One region of the Paracoccus actinidiae genome, then DNA from elsewhere that is predicted to be linked to it. Evidence: riboswitches for the same ligand, from Rfam matches in the RefSeq annotation. Region 1 holds a riboswitch; the other holds the start of a gene.

The links. A riboswitch is a leader RNA that binds a small molecule or an ion and turns the genes downstream of it on or off. The one in region 1 is predicted to bind cobalamin.
Region 2: another riboswitch for cobalamin. It lies ahead of Q5701_RS09775 (TonB-dependent receptor plug domain-containing protein); the one in region 1 lies ahead of Q5701_RS11315 (copper chaperone PCu(A)C).

The regions. Positions count from the first base shown of each region.
Region 1 is NZ_CP132956.1:2,275,087-2,278,432, reverse strand. Features, by position in the region: gene Q5701_RS11320 (cobyric acid synthase) at 1-401, shown strand, start outside; gene Q5701_RS11315 (copper chaperone PCu(A)C) at 984-1,472, opposite strand; cobalamin riboswitch at 1,510-1,693, opposite strand; partial or broken gene Q5701_RS11310 (IS5 family transposase) at 1,768-2,525, opposite strand; gene Q5701_RS11305 (TRAP transporter large permease) at 3,192-3,346, opposite strand, start outside.
Region 2 is NZ_CP132956.1:1,948,826-1,952,171, forward strand. Features, by position in the region: gene Q5701_RS09765 (hypothetical protein) at 1-230, shown strand, start outside; gene Q5701_RS09770 (NAD-dependent deacylase) at 235-912, shown strand; cobalamin riboswitch at 942-1,134, shown strand; gene Q5701_RS09775 (TonB-dependent receptor plug domain-containing protein) at 1,267-3,126, shown strand; gene Q5701_RS09780 (ABC transporter substrate-binding protein) at 3,113-3,346, shown strand, end outside.

The DNA.
Region 1 (3,346 bases):
TGGCCGGGGAAACCGAAGGCCTTGGCTACCTCGATGTCCACACGGTGCTGGCTGCCGACAAGCGCCTGACCCGCGTTACCGCCGTCCACGCTGTTTCCGGCCTTCAGGTTGCGGGTTATGAGATACACGTGGGCCAGACTGATGGTCCTGATTGTATAAGGCCCTTCGCTCAGGTCGGCGATCTCACGGACGGCGCCCGTTCGAACGACGGGCTGGTAGAGGGCACCTACCTGCACGGATTGTTGACCTCCGACGCTTTTCGCAGCGCTTGGCTTCAAGGACTAGGCGCAAGAACAAGCAATTATTCATATGCAGCCAAGGTCGATGATGTGCTCGACCAACTTGCGGCTCATCTTGAAGCTCATCTCGATGTGGATGGCCTTTTCGGATTAGCGCAGTAGATATTTTTCTTTCCTTACTGGAGAACGCCCGAGCCGCTAACACAGCTTGAACGGATTGTTGGAGAGGGTCGGACCGTGTCACACCGCACCTGCCTAACGATGCCGGTCCGGTCACTGTCGCGACGCCATGGTGAAACTCCGGCGTCGAACCATCTCGTTTTTAGGAAGCAGAGCTGCATCATTCTGAAGCTGAGCTTAACAGTTGGATGCGGTTCGTCCCTGATTTGCAAGATGCAGGCTTTTCCGAGAGGCAGGGGTACGTTGATCTCGTCTTAAGCCACAAGTAGTCTCGACAAGCACCTGGACCGCGCCACCTGAAGGTCAGACAACGCCGTCATCGACTGATCTGCAGCCGGGAAGGCTTCTCCTCACAGGAAAGCACCGAGCCTTTTAAGTTGCTGTATCTGCACCGTCGACGCATGCGATAAGCGGTAGATTCAGGCTTTGGCTGTCGAGCCGCAGTGCAGGCGCGGTTGGACCCGCCCTTTATGCTGGCGTCACCCTCCAGGGAAGTGCCGCATGGCAATGGCCGGCGATTTCACCACCGGCCATTATCGCTATCTGTCGATACTGAATGGCGGCTTAGCTGGTCTGCTCATCGTGATGGTGATCGTCTCCGGAGTCCTCGACTTCGACCTCCACCTCAACTTCTCCCACATTCCCGAACATCAGGGTAGCGTGGAAATGGCCCCCCTCTTCGAAAGTCTGCTGGACGTCATGAAACACAATATGCACGCCGCTCGGCTGCATGGTCAGGGTCTGCCCTGGAGGAATCTCAACGGCCGTGACCTCCCTGACGGACAAAGTGCCAGTGTCGCTGACCGAAGGCACCTGGAAGACGCCGGCAGCGGCGAAATCGACCGAGGCGCCAGTCAGCGTCACTGGCTGATCCGTGATGTTTTCGATCGTCAGGAAGACGTCCATCGAATGGGCCGTTGCGCTGACCTCAGTGGTGTGGGCATGGCTGACAACAATGCCGTTGAGTCTGAAGGTATCCCCGTCATGATGCGCCATTGCCGGCATGACGGAAGCGGCCAGGAATGCCGCAGTGCGAACTGCGTTGCGAAGCATGCTTTCTCCTTTTCGGGGCCCACCGCCCCGATTGTGGTTTCCTTTGCGCCCAGTGACAGGTTTCCTGGCTCGCACGTCATCACCTCATCCTCACCTTCCCAGCCATAGGGCCAGTGGCATTGCGAAGACCGGCTCGGTGCACACAGTTGCGGGGGCAGCGTCGGCTTCCAACCGACTTCCCTCATCATTCCGGACGGCGGAAACCTAGCAGTAATTCCAGAGATGGCAATCACGTGCTGCTCGGCGGAACATGTCGGGCATGTGGCGCGTTGATCGAGCTATAGCCCGTGGACATTCATCGTGAGGCGATGATGGTGGCAACGAGATGCCAATTGGCGGCGTAGCTGCATGCGGTCTTTTCGTAGCGCGTGGCGATGGCCCGGAACTCCTTTATTCTCGCGAAGAAGTTCTCGACCATGTGCCGCCATTTATAGGCATGCTTGTCGTAGTCACGCTTGATTGTGCGGTTCGCCTTTGGTGGGATCACTGCGCTCGCACCCCGCGCGTCCAGTTCTGCAAGCAGCCAATCGGCATCAAACGCCTTGTCCGCCAGAAGGGCGTCAAAGGCGACGTCCTCGATCAGCGGGGCAACGCCTTTCAGGTCGTGAGCCTGGCCGGGCAGGAGATGAAAGTCGAACAGGTTGCCCAAGGCATCGACCAAGGCCACGATCTTCGTGGTCAGTCCGCCGCGTGAGCGCCCGATGGCCTGAGCCTGAGTCCCCCTTTTGCGCCGCTCGCCTTCTGGTGAGCCTGGACAATGCTGCCGTCGATCAGCGCGTATTCGAAATCGGGCTCGCCGCGGGTCTCTTTGAAGAGGCGCTCGAAAACACCACCCTTGGCCCATCGGCGAAACCGGCGGAACACGCTGTTCCAGTTGCCGAACGCCGATGGCAGATCACGCCAGGGCAGACCGGTGCGTACCCGCCAGAGAACGGCCTCCAGGAACAGGCGATTGTCCTTGCCTGTCACACCGCTGTCGCTCTTCTTGCCGGGAAGGTGGGGCTCAAGACGCGCCCAGATATTATTCGTCACCACAAACCGCTGCTCGTCCATTCAGACCTCCATTTTGGAAGCCTGAAGCAGAAATCAGACGGCATGTGAACCATGAATGTCCACGGGCCTTAGCATATGCAACTTTCCATGACTGCAGTTCGCAAGAAGTCCTTCGCGAGCCCGGCTCCGCCAATCCGAAAGCTGGTGCGGGACGGATCAGTCGAGGCTGATGCGGTGCTGATCCAGGCATCGAATTCGGCGCGGTCCCGGGGCAGCGTCTCGAACAGCCATCGGAAACGATCTTCCGCGCCATCCGCCGATGCCGCCTGATAGAGCGTGTCGGCGTGCCCCTATTCCAACGGCTCCAACCGCACATAACGCCCCTCCATTGGCGCCCGCGCGGGACGCGGCCGTGCCGACAAATCTGCCAGATCCATGGCCTGCTCCCTTCCTTCGAGCTAACGTGCTAGCAGCATCGATACTGCCTGCTACTTGAAGCAAGTGTTCGAAGACCATCTGTTCCTTCAGAAGGTCCGTTTTTCAACTTGCTTCGGTATTCGAAGGCAGGTCTGGGCTCAACTCCCCCCGGCCTTCTCCCGCACGCACCTTTGTCAGTCTTCCGGCTGCCATTCGGGTTATACCGGGTGTTATGGAATCACCTAAGAAATACCTGCAGCGTTCCAAGTGCAAAACGACTCCCGTACATCATCGATCGCTGATGGCTCTTCACGGCGATGCGGTGCCGTAGATCAGGTCCGGCAGCAGCAGTGAAATCTGTGGAAAGACGCTCAACAATACTAGGACGCCCATCAGCGCCAGCAGGAAGGGCCAGACCTCGCGAGCGTAGTCCATCATAGGGACACGCAGGATCTGGGAAGCGA
Region 2 (3,346 bases), 330 kb from region 1:
ACAGCGCCTGCGTCCGGTCCGACCGCGCCCGAGGCAACGCGCCCTTGTGCGGCTGCATCCAGCAGGTCGCCAACCAGACCCTGTCGCGGTCCGATCAGCGCCGCGCCGCGTCGTTCTTCCGCGACCCGCACGAGGCGCAAGAGGTTCGGATGTCCAAAAGCAACGCCGACAACGCCTTCTGGGCGCGCTACAAGCGGTTCGCTTCCCAGGCCGAGGCTTACTGCCGGTAAGCCCTTGCGCATCACCGTCCTGACCGGCGCGGGCATTTCCGCCGAAAGCGGCCTTGCGACATTCCGCGCCGTCAACGGTCTGTGGGAAAACCACCGGATCGAGGATGTGGCGACGCCCGAGGGGTTTGCCAGGGATCCGGCGCTTGTCCACCGCTTCTACAATATGCGCCGCGCGGATGCTGCTGGCGCACAACCCAATGCAGCGCATCTGGCCCTGGCCGACCTGGCCCGGCGCCACGACCTGACCTTGGTCACGCAGAATGTTGACGACCTGCATGAACGTGCAGGCAGTCCGGATGTGATCCATATGCACGGAGCGCTGACCGGCGCCTTGTGCGCCGCCTGCGGGCATCGCTGGCCCGCGCCGGCAGTCATGGCCCCCCTGGATCCCTGCCCCGCCTGCGCCCGTCCCGCGACCCGCCCCGACATCGTCTGGTTCGGGGAAATGCCCTATCACATGGAGCGGATATGGGACGCGCTTGAAGGCGCCGACCTGTTTGCTGCCATCGGCACGTCGGGCAATGTCTATCCGGCTGCGGGCTTTGCCCAACACGCCCGGCGGCGCGGGGCGGATTGCGTGGAACTGAACCTGGAGGCCAGCGTGAACGCCCGCGATTTCCATCGCCGCATCATTGGCCCCGCCAGCCGCATCGTGCCCGACTGGGTTGCCTCACTGGGCTGATTGCGCTTGCCTGCCCGTCCCTGTCTGGGCTATGGCACTCCTGCCTCGGTTCCGGGCTTGTGCCCGGTTAAAAGGGAACGCGGTGAGATTCCGCGACTGCCCCCGCAACTGTCAGCGGAGAGCCGGGCCGGACAACGCCACTGTTCCCGCATGCGGGAATGGGAAGGCCCGGCCAAGCGATGACCCGCAAGTCAGGAGACCTGCCGAACGCGATCACCCTGACGGCGCGCGAGGGGCGCGCCGGAAACGGAAACTTCCGTCGTGGTGGTGTCGCTGTCCGGGGGTACATTCCCATCGGATGAACCGCATCGCGTCCGGGCCATGGGTGCCCGGGTTCCTGGAAGGACGTCATTCGTGACCCCAAGACCGCTATTTTTGACCCTGACCGCCGCCTTGGCGCTGACAACCGCCCTGCCCGTTGCGGCGCAGGACGCCGCCCGTGACGCCTTTGTCCTGGACGACATCACCTTGACCGCTAACCGCGAACCGACCGAGCTGAGCCGGTCGGGAAGTTCGGTATCCGTGCTGACCGGCGAGGATCTGCAAGGACGTGCAGGACAGCCGCTGGCGCGCAGCCTGACCAAGCTGCCAGGCGTGACGCTGCGCCAGGAAGGGCCGCTTGGCACCACCGGCTCTCTGCAAGTCCGGGGCGCACCCGGAGAGTATCTGCCGGTTTTCATTGACGGAATTGAAGTCTCTGAACCCACAGGGCCAAAGCCGCGCTATGATATCGGCGGCCAGATCAGTGCCGGTGTGGACCGGGCGGAACTGCTGCGCGGCGCGCAGTCCGCGCAATATGGCTCGCGGGCCGTTGCCGGCGTTCTGTCGCTTCAGTCGCTGCGCCCGACCGAAGATGGTTTGCATCATCACTTCGCCATCGAGGCCGGAACCTACAATACCCTGACCGCCAGCTATGGCGCCACGGTGCGCCGCGAAAATACCGACTTGGCCTTCCAGGTCAGCCATGTCCGCACCGACGGCTTCTCGGCCAGGGACGAAAGCGACGGCAACTTCGAGGACGACGGATACGAGGCAACGCGCCTGTCCTTTTATTCCGCCCATCAGTTGCAGAACGGCGTGACGATCGGCTTCAACGGCTTCTGGGAAGACAGCGCGGGGGATTTCGATGACTTCGTGGGCGATGTGCTGGGCACGCCCGGCAATGACGACTTCGAGCGCGAAAGCTATGGCCTGCGCGCTTTTGCACAGTTCAGGACCGGGGCGGTGGACCAGGACGTTGCACTGACCCGTTATCGCTTCAAGCGGGTATCGCGTCAGGACTTGACTGACTTCAACGACCCTTCTGCCGTGAACACGAGCGAGTTTATTGGCACCCGCACCAAGCTGTCTTGGCAGGGGGCCGCTGACATCGGACAAGGTATCCGCGCCGTCTTTGGCGCCGATACCGAGAAGGAAGAATACGACGACGAGGGCAGTGCGCGTATTTCCGGCGTCTTTGTCGAAACAACTTCTGCCTTGGGGGAACAGATCGACGTCACGACCTCGCTTCGCCGCGACGATCATTCGCGTTTCGGTGGGTTTACCTCGGGCCGGGTGGCGGCAGTCTATCGGCTGCAGGATGATCTTCTGTTCCGGGCGGCGCTTGGGAACGGCTTTCGCGCACCTTCGCTTTATGAACTTTTCGGCGAATACGGCGATCCTTCGCTGGAGCGCGAGGAAAGCCGCACCTATGAACTGGGCGTCGAAAAGAGGTGGGGCGACAGCCATTTTCGCGCAACGGCCTTCTGGCTCAAGGCGGACAGCCTGATCGGGTTCGACCCGGCAGCGACAGCCTGTGGCCAGCTCTTTGGCTGCTATGCCCAAGTGGACGGCACCGCCCGCCGCCGGGGGATCGAGATCGACGGCCGCTATGCCTTTGGCGCGGGCCATGCGCTGACGGCCAGCTATACCTTCATCGACAACCAGACCGATGTCCCGGAATGGGCCCGCGTGCCGGAACGCGTCCTGAACCTGGGGGCCGAAACCACCTTCGCCACCGGCACCACGGCGGGCATCGACCTGCAGCACGTGGCGGGCCGGGCGGATGGCATGGACGATTTCACCACCGTCGATCTGCTGGTCAGCCATCCGGTACGCGACAACGCGACCGCCTATCTGCGACTGGAAAATGCCCTGGACGAGGATTACCAGTGGGTCGACGGCTATGGCACTTCGGGCCGGGCGATCTATGCGGGGCTGCGTGCGTCGTTCTAGGACCATCCTGGCGGCGGCGGTCCTGATCGCCGCCGCCCTGCCCGCGCAGGCGGAACCACAGCGCGTGGTGTCGATGAACCTGTGCAGCGACCAGTTGGCGATGATGCTGGCGGGGCCGGGGCAGTTGATCTCGGTCAGCAGCCTGGCGCAGGATCCCCGCCTGTCGCCCATGGCCCAGGAAGCCGCGGCGTATCGTCCGAACAGCGGCCGGGCCGAGGAG